DNA from 2 places in the Streptomyces sp. ME02-8801-2C genome. Region 2 is predicted to be linked to the other one. Evidence: riboswitches for the same ligand, from Rfam matches in the RefSeq annotation. Region 2 holds a riboswitch; the other holds the start of a gene.

Region 1 (9,351 bases), on a different contig from region 2:
AGCTGGGGGGACCCCCATCACGGCGACGCGGTCGATCACGTCTCGCGGCCGACGGCTGTAGCAGGCGGCGGAGGGGCGACATCCATGGCGTCCGAGGAGATCGGCTACCGCGGCCCCACGGCGTGCGCGGCGGCCGGCATCACTTATCGGCAGTTGGACTACTGGGCGCGCACCGGCCTGGTCGAGCCGAGCGTGCGGCCCGCCCACGGGTCGGGGACGCAGCGTCTCTACAGCTTCCGCGATGTTGTGGTCCTGAAGATCGTCAAGCGCTTTCTGGACACCGGCGTCTCATTGCAGAACATCCGTACGGCCGTTCAGCATCTTCGGGCGTGCGAGTTCCGCGATCTGGAGCGGCTGACGTTGATGAGCGACGGCGCGACGGTCTACGAGTGCACGTCCCCGGACGAGGTGCACGCGCTGCTCCAGGGCGGTCAGGGCATCTTCGGTATCGCCGTGGGCGTGGTGTGGCGGGATGTGGAAAGCGCTCTCTCGCAGCTGCACGGGGAACGCGTCGACACGGGCGAGACGCTGGTGGGGCACAACCCCACGGACGAGCTGGCGCGGCGGCGCAACCGGGCGGTCTGAGCGGCATCCCCGACTTGGCGCCGCCGTCTTCCGGGGCCGTTGTCAGTGGCGTAGGGCAGCATCGGTGATGTGAGAAACGTGCCCACGATCCTGCATCTCGACATGGATGCCTTCTTCGCCTCGGCGGAGCAGGCGTCCAAGCCGAGTCTGCGCGGGAAAGCCGTAGTCGTGGGCGGGCTCGGGCCGCGCGGGGTGGTGGCCACCGCCTCCTACGAGGCCCGGGTCTTCGGGGTGCACTCCGCGATGCCGATGGCACAGGCACGCAGGCTCGCGCCGAACGCCGCGTATCTCGTGCCGAGGGGCGCCTTCTACCGGTCGATCAGCGAACAGGTCATGGAACTCCTGCACGGGCTGTCGCCGCTGGTGGAGCCCTTGAGCCTGGACGAGGCGTTCGTCGATCTGGAGGCCGGGCAGGCGGCCTGGGACGAGGGGTCGGCCAGGCTGGCCGGGGCCAAGCTGCGCGCGGACATACGGGCCGTCACGGGGCTCACCGGATCGGTGGGGCTGGCCGCCTCCAAGATGCTCGCGAAGATCGCCTCGGAACAGGCCAAGCCGGACGGTCTGGTGGTGATCGAACCCGGGACCGAGCGGGCGCTGCTCGGGCCGATGTCGGTGCGGACCCTGCCCGGGGTCGGCCCGGCGACCGGCGACCATCTGCGGCGGGCCGGGATCAGCACGGTCGACGAACTGGCCGAGGCAGGCGAGGACGAGCTCGTACGGCTGCTGGGGAAGGCGCACGGGCACGCGCTGTACGCGATGGCGCTGGCGCACGACGAGCGGCCCGTGGTGGCTGAACGGGAGACCAAGTCCGTGTCGGTCGAGGACACCTATGACGTGGACATCCACGACCGGGGCCGGGTAGGCACCGAGGTGCAGCGGCTGGCCGACCGGTGTGTGCGGCGATTGCGGGGTGCGGGGCTGTCCGGGCGGACCATCGTCCTCAAGGTGCGCCGGTACGACTTCTCCACGCTGACCCGGTCCGAGACGCTCCGGGGGCCCACTGACGACCCCGCGGTGGTGCGGGAGGCGGCGGCCCGGCTCCTGGAGGCGGTGGACACCACCGGGGGCGTCCGGCTGCTCGGGGTCGGGGTGAGCGGCCTCGCCGACTACACGCAGGAGGATCTGTTCGCCCAAGCGGCCGGGGAGCTGGCGGCGCTCGAGCCGGACGGGGAGGCGGAGCACGAGCCGGTCGAGGAGCCGGAGGCGCCCGCCGAGCGGCGCTGGACCACCGGGCACGACGTACGGCATGCCGACTTCGGGCCCGGGTGGGTGCAGGGGAGCGGGCTGGGGCGGGTGACCGTCCGGTTCGAGACGCCGGACTCGGAGCAGCCCGGGCGGGTGCGGACGTTCCGGACCGACGATCCCGCGCTGGAGCCGGCGGATCCGCTGCCGTTGGTGGCCCTGGCGCCGCGACGACCCGACGGTCCGGATGAGGGGTCCTCCGGTCAGGAGTCGTCCGTGCCCGCCAGCCTGCCGAAGTCGTGGTCCGGGAAGGGGGGCGGAGGAGCCACGTCGAGGCCGTAGTGGTGGTAGAGCTGGAGTTCCTGTTCCGGGGAGAGGTGGCGGCCGACACCGAAATCGGGCGCGTCCTTGATCAGGGCACGCTCGAAGGGGATGCGCAGGGTGCCGTCGACCAGTTCGCTGGGCTCCAGGGGCACGAAAGCGTCCCTGCTGAACAGCCCTGTCCGTATGGCCGCCCACTCCGGCACTCCCGTGGCGTCGTCGAGGTAGATCTCGTCGATCGTGCCGATCTTGGTGCCGTTGCGGTCGAAGGCCTTGCGGCCGATCAGGTTGCGCGGATCGATGTCGGTCTGCACGGCGCCTCCGTAGGATCGCAACTCATCCGTAAGCACTACAAAAGAGCACATCCGGGAAGGCGGCCACTCGAAGGTCTGTGCGTGGACCCGCTGGTAGGCTGGCCAATGGCTGCTGACCCTGTGCGGGAGAGTCCTCCGGAACCTCGGAGGCGCCGAAGGAGCAAATCCTCCCCGGAATCTCTCAGGCCCCTGTACCGCACGGACGAGGTCACTCTGGAAAGAAGAGCGGGTGTCGACGGCTTCCGCTCTCACCGACGGTGAAAACCGGGACGTCAGCGTGTTGGCGGTCCGGTGAAGCTCTCAGGTTGAGATGACAGAGGGGGAGGCCGTTCGGGCACCCGTGCCGGGGTGCCCCTCGAAGGTCGCGACGACCAGGAGGCCTCCGTAATGACCGCCCACCGCACTCCGCTCGCCGAACTCGAACAGGGAACGCCCTTCGAGCGGCGTCATATCGGGCCCGATCACGAGGACCGGGCCAAGATGCTCGCGCAGGTCGGATACGGCTCCCTCGACGAGCTGACCGCCGCCGCGGTGCCGGACGTGATCAGGAACGCCGACGCGCTCGACCTGCCGAGCGCCCGTACCGAGGCCGAGGTGCTGGCCGAGCTGCGGTCGCTGGCCGACCGGAACCAGGTGCTGGGGTCCATGATCGGGCTCGGGTACTACGGGACCTTCACCCCGCCGGTCATCCTGCGGAACGTGATGGAGAACCCCGCCTGGTACACCGCGTACACGCCTTACCAGCCGGAGATCTCGCAGGGGCGCCTCGAAGCGCTGCTGAACTTCCAGACGATGGTCGCCGACCTCACCGGGCTGCCCACCTCCGGCGCCTCACTGCTCGACGAGGGCACCGCGGCCGCCGAGGCGATGGCGCTGTCCCGGCGCATGGGCAAGAACAAGAAGGGCCTCTTCCTCGTCGACGCGGACGCCCTGCCGCAGACCATCGCCGTCATCGAGACGCGGGCCGAGCCGACCGGCGTCGAGGTCGTCGTCGCCGACCTGAGCGCGGGGATTCCGGACGACATCGCCGGGCGTGAGATCAACGGTGTGCTCCTTCAATACCCGGGTGCGTCCGGTGCCGTACGGGACCTGAAGCCCGTGATCGACCAGGCGCACGGGCTCAACGCCGTGGTCACCGTCGCCGCCGATCTGCTGGCGCTGACGCTGCTCACCTCGCCCGGTGAGCTCGGCGCCGACATCGCGGTGGGGACGACCCAGCGCTTCGGCGTACCGATGGGCTTCGGCGGGCCGCACGCCGGATACATGGCCGTACGCGAGCAGTTCGCGCGCAGCCTGCCCGGCCGGCTCGTGGGTGTCTCCGTGGACGCGGACGGGCACAAGGCGTACCGGCTCGCACTGCAGACGCGCGAGCAGCACATCCGCCGGGAGAAGGCGACCAGCAACATCTGTACGGCCCAGGTCCTGCTGGCCGTGATGGCCGGCATGTACGCCGTCCACCACGGACCCAAGGGGCTGCGGATCATTGCACGGCGCACCCACCGGTACGCCACCATCCTCGCCGCGGGGCTGACGGCGGGCGGTGTCGAGGTCGTCCACGGGGCCTACTTCGACACGCTCACCGTGCGGGTGCCCGGGAAGGCCGACGAGGTCGCCGCCGCCGCGCGCGAGCACGGGGTCAACGTGCACGTCGTCGACGCCGACCGGCTCTCCGTCTCCTGTGACGAGACCACCACACGGGACCAACTGGCCGCCGTCTGGACGGCGTTCGGGGTCGACGGCGACACCGAGGCGCTCGACGCCGACGCCGGCGACACGCTGCCGGAGGCGCTGCTGCGCACCGACGAGATCCTCACCCACCCCGTGTTCCACCAGTACCACTCCGAGACCTCGATGCTGCGCTACCTGCGCCGGCTCGCCGACCGGGACTACGCGCTCGACCGGGGCATGATCCCGCTGGGCTCCTGCACGATGAAGCTCAACGCGACCACGGAGATGGAGCCGGTCACCTGGCCCGAGTTCGGCCAGCTGCACCCCTTCGCGCCCGCCGAACAGGCGGAGGGCTATCTGACGCTGATCCGGGAGCTGGAGGAACGTCTCGCCGAGGTCACCGGCTACGACAAGGTGTCGCTCCAGCCGAACGCCGGTTCGCAGGGCGAGCTGGCCGGGCTGCTCGCCGTACGCGGATACCACCGGGCCAACGGCGACGAGCAGCGGACCGTCTGTCTGATTCCGTCGTCCGCGCACGGGACCAACGCGGCGAGTGCCGTCATGGCCGGGATGAAGGTCGTCGTCGTGAAGACCGCCGGGGACGGCGAGATCGACGTCGAGGATCTGCGGGCGAAGATCGAGCAGTACCGGGACGAGCTGTCGGTGCTGATGATCACGTACCCGTCCACCCACGGTGTGTTCGAGGAGCATGTCGCCGACATCTGCGCCCAGGTGCACGAGGCCGGCGGTCAGGTGTACGTCGACGGGGCCAACCTCAACGCACTGGTGGGGCTCGCCAAGCCTGGGCACTTCGGCGGGGACGTCTCGCATCTGAACCTGCACAAGACGTTCTGCATCCCGCACGGCGGCGGCGGCCCCGGGGTGGGCCCGGTCGGGGTGCGGGAGCACCTCGCGCCCTATCTGCCCAACCATCCGCTGCAGCCCGCGGCCGGGCCCGAGACGGGCGTGGGGCCGATCTCGGCGGCGCCCTGGGGTTCGGCGGGCATCCTGCCCATCTCGTGGGCGTACGTCCGGCTGATGGGCGGCGAGGGGCTCAAGCGGGCCACGCAGGTGGCCGTGCTGAGCGCCAACTACATCGCCAAGCGGCTGGAGCCGCACTACCCGGTCCTCTACACCGGGCCCGGCGGGCTCGTCGCGCACGAGTGCATCATCGATCTGCGGCCGATCAGCAAGGCGACGGGAGTGAGCGTCGACGACATCGCCAAGCGGCTGATCGACTACGGCTTCCACGCGCCGACCATGTCGTTCCCGGTCGCCGGGACGCTGATGATCGAGCCGACCGAGTCGGAGGACCTCGGGGAGCTGGACCGGTTCTGCGAGGCGATGATCGCCATCCGGGGCGAGATCGAGAAGGTCGGCACGGGCGGCTGGCCCGCCGACGACAACCCGCTGCGGAACGCGCCGCACACCGCCGCCGCGCTCGGCGGGGAGTGGACGCACGCCTACACGCGCGAGGAGGCGGTCTTCCCGGCCGGGGTCTCGGCGGCCGACAAGTACTGGCCGCCGGTGCGCCGGATCGACCAGGCCTTCGGTGACCGGAACCTCGTCTGTTCCTGCCCGCCGCTGGACGCTTACCAGGAGTAACGACCCTCGGACATGCGTCGGGGCCGGTTCGCAGCGAGTTCCTGCGGGCCGGCCCCTCTTCGTCTGTTCAGCTGTTCGGGCAGTCGCTCCTGACGTCCGGAGGATGCCCGGTCCGCGGTCCTCAGACGGCCGTCATCGCGCGGTGCGGGGCGATGATCTGGCCGTCGGGCAGGAGCTCACCGGTGTCCTCGAAGAGGAGGACGCCGTTGCACAGCAGGCTCCATCCCTGTTCCGGGTGGTGCGCCATGAGGCGGGCGGACTCCCGGTCGGTGGAGTGGGCTGTCGGGCACGGTGGCTGATGCTGGCACATTGGTGGGATCTTTCGCTCTGTCGTCGAGTGTGAGATGGCTGTGGTGTCTGTCTTGCGGCTCGAAGCACTGTTCATGGCCGCTCCCCGTTGTGGTAAATCGGTTCGAACCCAGTGTTGCCCCACGGGCGTCAATCCGCAGGGATTTGGCTGCACCGCTTCTCACAGGTTGAAGACGCATCACCCGCGCGGCCGGTTCAGTCCAACTGGGCTGTCCCTTTGGGTGGTTCCTGGTGGCCGGATGGGGCTAGTCCGGACGGGTCGAAAACCCTTAATGGCTCGTACGAGCGTAATGGTGCGCGAAAGAGCAATGTGCCCCGCCGACGGGAATTCGACGACGGGGCACAAGGGAATACGGAGAGTGTCGTGTCGTGTGCGGTCAGGCGGGGGAACTGAGCAGCGGGGCCGAAGTCACCCGATGGGTCAGGACCGGGAGCAGTTCGGCGACCCGATGCGGACGGTGGGCGGCGATGCCGGGCGGGGCCGGTGCCAGCGGGACGAGGAGGTCGGTGGCGGCGGGGTGGCCCTCGGCGCCGTCGGCCGTGATGTCGCCGTGCAGCCAGAGCGTGAGCATGTACAGCTCGGGGACGGACAGCAGTCGCGCCTGGTAGGGCTGTTTCATGGTCTCGGCCTGGCGCAGGGCTCGCTCGGTGGAGGCGATGTAGGGCCCTTCGAAGAAGTGCGAGAAGGCCCAGCCGTCAGGGGTCAGCATGGTCTCGGCGGCGGCCACCGCGCGGTCCCCGCTGCGGATCAGGAAGCGCCACCCGGTCAGTCGGCTGGCGGACGCCCCGGCGGGGGTGATCCGGTCCAGGACGTGTACGGGAAGCGGCAGCTCGGGAGTGGTGGGCCCCTGGGCCGTGCGGAGGGAGGGGGTCGGTGCCTCGCGGACGGCGGTGGGTGAACTGAGTGCGGTGAGGACGGTGCGCAGTGCGGGGGCGGGTGCCGGGGGGACATGCAGCGGCATGGCGGAACGCCTCTCATTCGACAGGCAAGGTGGCGCGAGGGCGGGGGCGGGGGCGGACGGCGCTGTCAGCTCTCGAAGTCTCTCGGGTCAAAGAGGCGGGGGTCGGGTGAGGCGACGGGGTGCGGCCTGTCGTACGTCACCTGGACGGCAGGACCCAGGTCCCGGGCGCCGACTCTCTGCCTTGTTCGCGGAGTTTATACGACACGTGTTCACACTGTGTTTCGTCTAACTGTTTTCCGCGTGAAGAGCAAGAGTCTGTTCGGTCGGCGTTGCGTGGTGTTTTTTTCCGATTCCCGGCCTGCTGCGCGGCGATGACCTCGGTATACGCGCCGAAGTCGGTCGGCCAATTATCGTCGACGTTTCTCACGAGTTCGAGATTGCGCGATTCTGTCGGGGGTACCCGGGCCGCACCGTCCGTCGCTTCATGCCGGACGAATGTGCCGCCGGACACGTCGAGCAGCGTAGCGGGTGACGGTGGCGCACGGGGCGTTATCGATCGCGTCGGGTGGGCATCATCCCACCTGACCCGGGACATCAGCGGCCGGTCTTCGGCCTGCCCATTCGAGGAGGGACGCTTCCGATGGGGGAGAAGGTCGTGGCGGGGCAGTTCGATCTGTCCGATCGCCGGCGCTACCGCGGCAAGCTCCGGCAGTGTCTGACGGGGCTGGAGCGACTGCTGGCCGAGAAGCGGTTCGACCGCCCGAAGAATCTGCTGGGTCTGGAGATCGAGCTGAATCTCGTCGGGCCCGACGGCATGCCGAAAATGATGAATGGGCAAGTACTCGAAAGGATCGCGAGCCGCGATTTCCAAACAGAACTCGCCATGTTCAATCTGGAAGTCAACATCGCCCCCCATCGCCTCGGCGGCCGCGTTTTCGACCGGCTCGCCGAAGAGCTCCGTACGTCCCTGGCGTATGCCCATCGAAAGGCGAACGAGGTCGACGCGGGGATCATGATGATCGGCATCCTGCCGACGCTCGGCCGTGACGACCTGGTCTCCTCCAACCTCTCCGCCGTCGACCGTTACGCCTTGCTCAACGACCAGATCGTGGCGGCCCGCGGTGAGGACTTCACGCTCGACATCGACGGGGTGGAGCGCCTGTCGTGCACGTCGAAGTCCATCGCTCCGGAGGCCGCCTGCACCTCCGTACAACTGCACCTCCAGGTCACGCCGGCGCGGTTCGCCGATGTGTGGAACGCGGCGCAGGCGATCGCCGCCGCGCAGGTCGCGATCGGCGCCAACTCGCCTTTCCTGTTCGGCCGTGAGCTGTGGCGGGAGTCGCGGCCCCCGCTGTTCACACAGTCCACCGACACGCGTCCGCCGGAGCTCCAGGCGCAGGGCGTGAGGCCGCGCACCTGGTTCGGGGAGCGGTGGATCTCGTCGGCGTACGACCTCTTCGAGGAGAACCTGCGCTACTACCCGGCTCTCCTGCCGATCTGCGACGACGAGGATCCGTTGGGCGTCCTCGACGGCGGAGGGGTGCCGAAGCTCGGCGAACTCGTCCTGCACAACGGCACCGTGTACCGGTGGAACCGTCCGGTCTACGGCATCGCGGACGGCGTTCCGCATCTGCGGGTCGAGAACCGGGTGCTGCCCGCCGGGCCCACCGTCACGGATGTGATCGCCAACGCGGCCTTCTACTACGGGGTCGTCCGGGCGCTCGCCGACGAGTCGCGGCCCGTGTGGACCCGGCTGCCCTTCGAGGCGGCCGCCGCCAACTTCGACGCCGCCTGCCGGTACGGCATCGACGCGCGGCTCCAGTGGCCCCGGCACGGCCGGTTCGGCGGCACGGCGGAGGTCGACGCCGTGCATCTCGTACGGGACGAACTGCTGCCGCTCGCCGCGGCCGGCCTCGACGCGTGGGGGGTCGAGCCCGCCGACCGGGACCTGTACCTCGGGGTGATCGAGGAACGGTGCCGGCGCCGGGCCAACGGAGCGTCCTGGCAGGCGGCCACCTTCCACCGGGCCCTGGAGAAGGGGCTGTCCCGGGAGGCCGCGCTGGCGGCGACCACCCGGCGCTACAGCGAGTTGATGCACCTCGGGGAGCCGGTGCACACCTGGCCGGTGGGCCTGCCGAAACCGGTGCCGCTGGGGTGATCGCCCGCCCCGGGGCGGCGTGACCTTCACGCGCCGGTGCCCGCTCCAAGCTGCCTCCTGACCGGCCCCGGACCGTACCCGGACCGCGCCGCGCGGGGGCCGCTCATGTCCGTCTCAGGTCGATCGGGCAAGCTGTGACGTCCCACGCGACGGTGGTCTCCTCCCCTGGTGAGGGGAGGTACTCCGGAAGCGGCGGGGTGACGCAACTGGAGGCAGGGGTGCAGGTGGCTGGTTCTATCCCTGAGGAGCAACCGTCGCGACGGACTCTTCGGGACGAGACGCTGTTGGTTCTGGGGCTTTCGCTCGG
Region 2 (9,351 bases):
ACTGCGCCACCACGGTCGGCGGGTAGGAAATCGTGGGGCGGCGTGTTCCACGCGGCACGGCGATGTGTACCGCTGCGGGGATGTCGTCGATCAGCTCATGCAGGGCCAGGGCGGACTCGCCGCACACGACGGCGCGAGGGGCCCGCGCGCACACGGTCAACAAATCCACGTGCGCGGTCTCCGGTGCGTCTGCTCGCCGATAGACCCCGCGGGAGAGCTCGTCTATCTCGCCTTCCATGACCAAATGCGCCAGATCGCGGGGGGGAGAGCAGGGCCTGACGTGCCTGCGCTGTCGTGAAGGTAGGGGAGAGGCTGGTCAGCCGCTGTTCCAGGCGCGAGTTTTCCGCAGCACTCATGTATCGAATGACACCCCTCAAGTGAATTCAGGGGATCGATTTAATACGTCCTGGCGACGGTCGGTGGTCGTGGCGGATCGGAACAGTGATCAGGGGTGCCGCGAACGCCCAGGTCAAGCGCCTATCCCATGGATTTCCTGGGGACTTTTCGGGGACTTTCACGTCTGTCCCAGGGACATTCGGGGGACTTTCCGCGGCCTGAGCAGGGAAGCCCCTGACAGCGCTGAAAGACACGAACGCACTGGTCAGGGACCATTTCCCTAGCACTCGATGATGTTCACAGCCAACCCACCCCGAGCCGTCTCCTTGTACTTGACGCTCATGTCGGCCCCCGTCTCCTTCATCGTCTTGATGACCTTGTCCAGGGACACCTTGTGCGAGCCGTCCCCCCGCATCGCCATCCGCGCCGCCGTGACCGCCTTCACCGCTGCCATGCCGTTGCGCTCGATGCACGGGATCTGGACCAGGCCGCCGACCGGATCGCAGGTCAGGCCGAGATTGTGCTCCATACCGATCTCAGCCGCGTTCTCGACCTGTTCCGGGCTGCCGCCCAGTACCTCCGCCAGCGCGCCCGCCGCCATCGAGCAGGCCGAGCCGACCTCACCCTGGCAGCCGACCTCCGCGCCGGAGATGGACGCGTTCTCCTTGAACAGCATGCCGATCGCGCCGGCGGCGAGCAGGAAACGGACCACGCCGTCCTCTTTTTCTCCTTCGGAGGCACCGCCCGCCGCGAAGTTGAGGTAGTAGTGCAGGACCGCCGGAATGATGCCCGCGGCCCCGTTCGTCGGGGCCGTCACGACCCGGCCGCCCGCCGCGTTCTCCTCGTTCACCGCCATCGCGTACAGCGTGATCCACTCCATGGCGCGGGCCAACGGCTCGCCCTCCGCCCGGAGTTGGCGGGCTGACATGGCCGCGCGTCGGCGGACCCGGAGCCCGCCCGGGAGGATGCCCTCGCGCGACATGCCGCGCGACACGCACGCCTGCATCACGCGCCAGATGTCCAGCAGCCCGGCACGGATCTCGTCCTCGGTGCGCCAGGCCCGCTCGTTCTCCAGCATCAGCGCGGAGATCGACAGACCCGTCTCCTTCGTCAGGCGCAGCAGCTCGTCGCCCGTACGGAAGGGGTACTTGAGGGCCGTGTCGTCGAGCTTGATCCGGTCCGCGCCCACGGCGTCCTCGTCGACGACGAATCCGCCGCCCACCGAGTAGTACGTCTTCGAGAGGAGTTCGGCGCCCGAGGCGTCGTACGCCCACAGGGTCATGCCGTTCGCGTGGTAGGGGAGGGTCTTACGGCGGTGCAGGACCAGGTCGTCGTCGAAGGAGAAGGCGATCTCGTGGTCGTCGAGGAGCCTGAGTCGGCCCGACTCCTTGATTTGCTCGACCCGGTCGTCCGCGCCCTCGACGTCCACCGTGCGCGGTGAGGCGCCCTCCAGACCGAGCAGCACCGCCTTCGGGGTGCCGTGGCCGTGGCCCGTCGCGCCGAGCGAGCCGTACAGCTCGGCGCGGACCGAGGCCACCGCGCCGAGGACGTCCTCGTTGCGCAGCCGGCGGGCGAACAGCCGGGCCGCCCGCATCGGGCCGACCGTGTGGGAGCTGGACGGGCCGATGCCGATCGAGAACAGGTCGAAGACCGAGATGGCCACGGTGACTCCTCCAAAGAGGGCGGGGGCACACGTCGTCGGGTGCCCCCGCCAGGAAACTACTTGTTCAGGCCGGGGTACAGCGGGTGCTTGTCGGCCAGTGCCCTGACGCGTGCCTTCAGAGCGTCGACGTCGAACGACGGCTTGAGGGTCTCGGCGATCACGTCCGCGACCTCCGTGAAGTCCTCGGCCGTGAAACCGCGGGTGGCGAGGGCCGGCGTACCGATCCGCAGGCCGGACGTCACCATCGGCGGACGCGGGTCGTTCGGGATCGCGTTCCGGTTGACGGTGATGCCGACCTCGTGGAGCCGGTCCTCGGCCTGCTTGCCGTCGAGTTCGGAGTTGCGCAGGTCCACGAGGACCAGGTGGACGTCCGTACCGCCGGAGAGGACCGACACCCCGTGCTCCGCGACGTCCGCGCCGACCAGACGCTCGGCGAGGATGTGGGCACCCTCGACCGTACGGCGCTGGCGCTCCTTGAACTCGTCGCTCGCGGCGACCTTGAAGGAGACGGCCTTCGCGGCGATCACGTGCTCGAGGGGGCCGCCCTGGAAGCCCGGGAAGACGGACGAGTTCAGCTTCTTCGCGAACTCCTGCTTCGCCAGGATGATCCCGCCGCGCGGGCCGCCCAGCGTCTTGTGGGTCGTCGAGGTGACGACGTCCGCGTACGGCACCGGGTTCGGGTGCAGGCCCGCCGCGACGAGACCGGCGAAGTGCGCCATGTCGACCCAGAGGTAGGCCCCGACTTCGTCCGCGATACGGCGGAACTCCGCGAAGTCCAGCTGACGCGGGTACGCCGACCAGCCCGCGATGATCACCTTCGGGCGGTGCTCCTTGGCGAGCTGCTCCAGCTCGGCCATGTCGACCAGCCCGGCCTCGTCGACGTGGTAGGCGACCACGTCGAACTGCTTGCCGGAGAAGTTCAGCCGCATCCCGTGGGTGAGGTGGCCGCCGTGGGCCAGGTCCAGCCCGAGGATGGTGTCGCCGGGCTGGGCGAGAGCGAACAGCGCGGCCTGGTTGGCGGAGGCGCCCGAGTGTGGCTGCACATTGGCGTACTCGGCGCCGAACAGCTCCTTGACCCGGTCGATCGCGATCTGCTCGGCGACGTCGACGTGCTCGCAGCCACCGTAGTAGCGGCGGCCGGGGTAGCCCTCGGCGTACTTGTTGGTGAGGACCGAGCCCTGGGCCTCCATGACGGCGACCGGAGCGAAGTTCTCCGAGGCGATCATCTCCAGGGTGGACTGCTGGCGGTCGAGCTCGGCGTCGACGGCGGCGGCGATGTCGGGGTCGAGCTCGTGCAGGGGGGTGTTCAGAAGCGACATGGGTCGATACGTCCTTACGCCTGGGGGCCTCAGCTGCCGGAGAACGCGGTGTACTCGTCCGCGGAGAGCAGGTCGCCCGGCTCGTCCGCCACGCGCACCTTGAAGAGCCAACCGCCCTCGAACGGGGCGGAGTTCACCAGCGACGGGTCGTTGGAGACGTCCTCGTTGACCTCGGTGACCTCACCGGAAACCGGTGAGTACAGGTCGCTGACCGACTTGGTCGACTCCAGCTCGCCGCAGGTCTCACCCGCGGTCACCGTGGCTCCGACCTCGGGAAGCTGGACGTACACGACATCGCCGAGCGCGTTGGCCGCGTGCTCGGTGATACCGACCGTCGAGACGCCGTCCTCGGCGCCCGACAGCCACTCGTGCTCCTTGCTGTAGCGCAGCTGCTGGGGGTTGCTCATGGCCTGAATTCTCCTGTACGCGGGGGACTGGTCATGCATGGGGTACTACAGGGAGGGCCCGTGAACCAGCAGGACACGGGACACCGGAACGACGGGCAGGATCACTTCCCGCGCTTGTAGAACGGCAGAGCCACGACCTCGTACGGCTCGTGGCTGCCCCGGATGTCCACGCCCACGCCCGCCGTACCCGGCTCGGCGTACGCGGCGTCGACGTACGCCATCGCGATCGGCCTGCCGAGGGTGGGGGAGGGGGCGCCCGAGGTGACCTCGCCGATCACCTGGCCGCCGGCGACGACCGCGTACCCGGCGCGCGGGACGCGGCGGCCCTCGGCGACCAGGCCGACGAGGACCCGCGGCGGCTCGTACGAGGCGCGCTCGGCGGCCTCGCGCAGGGCCGCGCGGCCCACGAAGTCACCCGCCTTGTCGAACTTGACGACCCGGCCGAGCCCGGCGTCGAAGGGCGTGCGGGAGAGGCTCAGCTCATGCCCGTACAGCGGCATGCCCGCCTCCAGGCGCAGGGTGTCCCGGCAGGACAGTCCGCAGGGGACGAGCCCCACGGGCGTGCCCGCGTCGGTCAGCGCCTGCCACACCTTCTCCGCGTCGCCCGGCGCCACGAACAGCTCGAAGCCGTCCTCGCCGGTGTAGCCGGTGCGTGCGATGAGGGCGGGGACACCGGCGACCGTGCCGGGCAGGCCCGCGTAGTACTTGAGGCCGTCGAGATCGGCGTCGGTGAGGGCCGCCAGGATCCCGGGGGCCTCCGGGCCCTGCACGGCGATCAGCGCGTAGGCGTCCCGGTCGTCACGGACCAGCGCGTCGAAGCCGTCGGACCGCTCGACCAGGGCGTCCAGGACGACCTGCGCGTTGCCCGCGTTGGCGACCACCAGGAACTCGGTCTCGGCCAGGCGGTAGACGATCAGGTCGTCGAGGATGCCGCCGTCCGCCCGGCAGATCATGGTGTAGCGGGCGCGCCCGACGGCGACGGCCCCGAGATTGCCGACCAGGGCGTGGTCCAGAAGCGCGGCGGCCTCCGGCCCCGACACGGTGATCTCACCCATGTGGGAGAGGTCGAAGAGGCCGGCCTTCGTGCGTACGGCCAGATGCTCGTCGCGCTCGGAGCCGTACCGCAGGGGCATGTCCCAGCCGGCGAAGTCGGTCATGGTGGCGCCGAGCGAACGATGCAGGGCATCGAGCGCGGTCAGACGCAGAGGGGTGCTGCTCATCGGTAGTGCTCCCAGGGCATGACGGCGAGGTCGTTCCTCCCCATCTGTCATCGGAACCTGAGAGGTTCGTCATGACCACCTGTGAAACGGCGGGTCACTGACTTGCACCTTGGGTGGAGCCACTGGTCACGACGACCGGCGGCCCGCTTTTCAGATGTGCCTCGCCCGCGCGGTAACGGGGCCTGAGAGATTCAAGGGAGGGACTTGCTCCTTCGGCGCCCGGGTACCCCATGGGTCCCGGAACTCTCCCGCGCGGATTCAAGCGGCCGGTATGCAGTTGGCGGGCACATCATCGCACGCATTCCTTGGGCACGGCAGGGGGACCCTTCACAGGAGGGGCACAGCCTGCCACGAGCGTGCGTATCGCACGCATATCGCCCTGTAGCAGGCCTGTTGCAGTAAGCGGACCCAACCGAGAGACACCGCGTATTACCTTCTCTTTACACTCGACGGGGACGGTACTTCCCGACCCCATGGGAGGACGATCACGGTGAACAGGACCACGGCGTACGCGACGACCTCGGCCCTCGGGCTGACCGACGCGCTGCCCAAGCAGCCGGCCGCCCCCGTCCGGGAGGCGTGCGCCCCGCGCCCGGAACCCGTGATCCGCGACCTGCGGGAGCGCTCGGGCCGCAGCCCGCACGGCCTCACCTTCGGCGCCCGCGACCTCGTCGTGGTCACCGGTCTCCCCGGCAGCGGAAAGTCCACACTGATGCGCCGGGCGGTGAGCGCCACCGGCATCGACTCCCAGAACACCCGCGACCACTGGGACGCCCGTACGCCCTCCTTCCTCCCCTACGCCGTCTACCGCCCCCTCGTCCGCCTCGCCCACTACGCCGGACTGCGCCGCGCCCTGCGCTCCGGCGCCGGAGTCGTCGTCCACGACTGCGGTACGCAGGCCTGGGTGCGCGGCTGGCTGGCCCGCGAGGCCCGCCGCCGGGGCGGCACCCTGCATCTCCTCCTTCTCGACGTCACCCCCGACGACGCGCTGGAGGGCCAGCGCGAACGCGGCCGGGGCGTCTCGCGGTACGCGTTCCTGCGCCACCGGCAGGCCGCCTCGCGTCTGCTGCGCTCAGTGGAGAAGGGGAACCTGCCGGACGGCTGCGGCTCGGCGGTGCTGATCGACCGGGACGCGGCGGACGTCCTGCGCAGGATCGACTTCGCGGACTGACCTCCGTATCCGCCGGGGCCGGTTAGGGTTTTGCCCATTAAGGGACTCCCCTTGAGGGACTCAGGACAGCGGTTCACAGCAGGCGGTAGGCAGATGGACATCCCGGCGGACTTCCCCCCGGACTTTCCCGGGGGCTTCCCAGCACCGGCACACCCCCATTCGCACGGCGGATGGCCGGGCAACGAGCTGGAGGAAGTGCTCTCGGCGTCCCTCGGGGTGCCCGGCGCGGGCGCCCGCATCGTCGAGGTCCTCGGCCGCAGCTTCGTCTGGGTCCCCCTCCCGGCCGGCGGCGGCCCCTACACCGGCCCGCTCGACCTGCCGACGATGGACATCGCGGGCCAGGCGTACGTACCGGTCTTCAGCTCGGAGGAGCAGTTCCGGCAGGTCGTCGGCGGCCATGTGTCGTACACCGTGGCCCCCGCCGTCGAGTTCGCCCGCGGCCTGCCGCCCCAGGTCGGCATCGCCGTGAACCCGGACGGCATGGTCGGCGTGCCGCTGCCCCCGCCCGCCGTCGCCGAACTCTGCCGCGCGGGCCGCAGTGTCCTCGACGGCGCAGCCGGCGGCCGCGTCCGCCTCTACGAGCCCAACTGGCAGGAGGACCCGGTCGACTTCCTCGCCGCCGCGGCGACGGAGTTCGCCGGCACGGGCGTCGTCCAGACGGCCCGCCGCTGCCTCGCCGCGATAGAGACGGCGGCCCCCGTGATGTTCATAGGCGTCGAACTCTCCCCCTGGGACCCGGTCGCCCGCACCATCCCGATGGACGCCCTGGCCAGGGCACTGGGCCACACACCCGCCCCCTGGCCGGTGAACCTGGTCTTCCTGGACCTGGCCCAGGACCCGGTGACGGACTGGCTGAGAGACCGGGTCCGCCCCTTCTACCAACACGGGTACTGACAAACACCCCTGAGGCACACCCCCTAGGGGCGCGGGGAACTGCGCGACCAGCCGCAACGCACCCGCAGCCGCCGACCACAGCAAGTCCCGAGCTCCGCAGCGGCTTCGCAGACCGCGTCAGCCCGCGCCGCCGCTTAAGCTAAGAAACGCACAACTCGTTCGGTGTTACGAAGGGGCGGTAATGGTGAGCGCGTCGGGCACGGCCGCGGCCGGTCAGGTCGAGCACATGCTGCGCCAAGTGACGCCCGGGCGTTACGACGCCTACGAGGCGCTCCTGCGCGCCCTCGCGACCCCGTCCTCCGGCCAGATCTGGATGCTGCTCTGGCACGGCCAGGCCGGTTCCCCCGACGCCCAGTACGGAAACATGCAGGTCGACGGGTACGGCTACGCGCCCTGCGTGACCTCCGCCCAGGAGCTGTCGGTCAGCGGCTGGAACAGGTCGTACGAGGTGGTCGACGGCCTCGACGTGGCCCGCACCCTCTACCCCGACCAGTTCGGCCTGTGGCTCAACCCGCACTCCCCGGGCGGCGGCGTCGGCATCCCCTGGCTCGACCTGCGCCGGATCGCGGCGGGCCTGGAACGCCAGCCCGCGGGGCCGTTGCGGCTGGCCGAGCCCGGCATCGAGATCCCGCAGTTCTACGCCCTCCTCTGTCAGAACGCCCACCGCACCCCGGCGATCCGCACCCTGCGCCGCGCCTGGGTACAGCCGGCGCTCGGAGCGCCGTATCTCGCCATCGGCCTCGACGTGTACGACACGTCGCCGCCGGCGGTGGACTCGGTGCGGGCGATGATGCAGCAGTCGATCGGAGCGGTCCCGGAGGGGCTGCCGGTGTCGACGGTCGCGATGTCGGACGAGCAGGACCCGGTCGTGATGTGGCTGCGCGCGAACGCCCGGCCGTTCTACGACCGGGAGGCACACGCGGCTCCGGCGCAGGCGCCTGCGGCCGGCGGGTACGGATACCCACAACTCCGGCCTTACTGACGCCGACGCTCCGGCGTGCGCCGAACGACCGGCCGGCGACGCGGCTGAATCCTCATACGAACGGCCCGATCCATGATCGCTGTCTTCGCGCGTAGATAGCGCCGATATGTCGCGTTCACTATAATATGTATCTTATGTTCCAACTGCCCCGCGTTCGGGGGACGTTACCCGGTGTTCGGATAACGGAATCCACAGGGGAGCATCACGGTTGCGCATACTTTCGCCTACAGGTCTTTCACGTGATCGCCGAATCACTGAAGACTCGCCTGTCAGACGATGGGGTGGCCGTGTCTGTGAGTCGACACCGCATGGTTTAGTCGACTAATCAGCATGATCGTCAGCAGGACAGGAACAGCCGGGTCGGCGGGCCGCACCATCTGCGGCACATACCCGGCAGGCAAGTGAATCAAGCCGCAGACAGCGGCAGGCGTAGGCCGGTCACCACCGGCGAGAGGGGTCGGGTCACTGTGACCGCACCGATCGAGACCACCGCAGCGGCAGCCGAGGCACAGCCGGAGGCTGTGCTCGCCGGTGCCGGTAAGGGGCAGATCGAGGGCCGTTCCCTGGGGCAGATCGCCTGGACCCGGTTCAAGAGGGACAAGGTGGCGGTCGCCGGCGGCGTCATCGTCGTCCTGCTCGTCCTGCTCGCGGTCCTCTCGCGGCCCATTCAGGCCGTGTTCGGCCTCGATCCCAACGCGTTCAACCAGGACCTGATCGACCCCAACACCTCCCTCCCCAAGGGCGACTTCGGTGGCATGAGCTGGGATCACCCGCTCGGTGTCGAACCGAAGTTCGGGCGTGACATCGCCACCCGCATCCTGGAGGGCTCCTGGGTGTCGCTGGTCGTCGCGTTCGGCGCCACGGTCCTGTCCAACGTGATCGGCACGATCCTCGGTGTGGTCGCCGGGTACTACGGCGGACGGGTCGACACGATCATCAGCCGGCTGATGGACACCTTCCTCGCCTTCCCCCTCCTGCTCTTCGCCATCGCCATCTCCGCCACACTCCAGGGCGGCGCGTTCGGTCTGGAAGGGCTGCCGCTCCACATCACTGTGCTGATCTTCGTCATCGGCTTCTTCAACTGGCCCTACCTGGGACGCATCGTCCGCGGCCAGACGTTGGCCCTGCGTGAGCGCGAGTTCGTGGACGCCTCCCGCGGAATGGGCGCCAAGGGGCCGTACATCCTCTTCCGCGAGCTGCTGCCGAACCTGGTCGGCCCGATCATCGTCTACTCGACGCTGCTCATCCCGACCAACATCCTCTTCGAGGCCTCACTGAGCTTCCTCGGCGTCGGTATCCAGCCCCCGCAGGCTTCCTGGGGCGGCATGCTCAACCAGGCGGTCACCTACTACCAGGTCG

What was found. A riboswitch is a leader RNA that binds a small molecule or an ion and turns the genes downstream of it on or off. The one in region 2 is predicted to bind glycine.
Region 1: another riboswitch for glycine. It lies ahead of gcvP (aminomethyl-transferring glycine dehydrogenase); the one in region 2 lies ahead of gcvT (glycine cleavage system aminomethyltransferase GcvT).

Annotation. Positions count from the first base shown of each region.
Region 1 is NZ_JARAXP010000028.1:8,370-17,720, forward strand. It holds gene PV396_RS42110 (MerR family transcriptional regulator) at 1-585, shown strand, start outside; gene PV396_RS42115 (DNA polymerase IV) at 655-2,109, shown strand; gene PV396_RS42120 (PRC-barrel domain-containing protein) at 2,031-2,402, opposite strand; glycine riboswitch at 2,516-2,609, shown strand; gene gcvP (aminomethyl-transferring glycine dehydrogenase) at 2,790-5,675, shown strand; gene PV396_RS42130 (DUF5999 family protein) at 5,797-5,985, opposite strand; gene PV396_RS42135 (hypothetical protein) at 6,362-6,946, opposite strand; gene PV396_RS42140 (glutamate--cysteine ligase) at 7,527-9,044, shown strand; gene PV396_RS42145 (type II CAAX endopeptidase family protein) at 9,242-9,351, shown strand, end outside.
Region 2 is NZ_JARAXP010000009.1:20,263-29,613, forward strand. It holds gene PV396_RS28590 (hypothetical protein) at 1-238, opposite strand, end outside; gene PV396_RS28595 (L-serine ammonia-lyase) at 617-1,999, opposite strand; gene glyA (serine hydroxymethyltransferase) at 2,056-3,318, opposite strand; gene gcvH (glycine cleavage system protein GcvH) at 3,348-3,725, opposite strand; gene gcvT (glycine cleavage system aminomethyltransferase GcvT) at 3,827-4,945, opposite strand; glycine riboswitch at 5,106-5,206, opposite strand; gene PV396_RS28615 (AAA family ATPase) at 5,430-6,116, shown strand; gene PV396_RS28620 (enhanced serine sensitivity protein SseB) at 6,210-7,010, shown strand; gene PV396_RS28625 (enhanced serine sensitivity protein SseB C-terminal domain-containing protein) at 7,195-7,992, shown strand; gene PV396_RS28630 (ABC transporter permease) at 8,460-9,351, shown strand, end outside.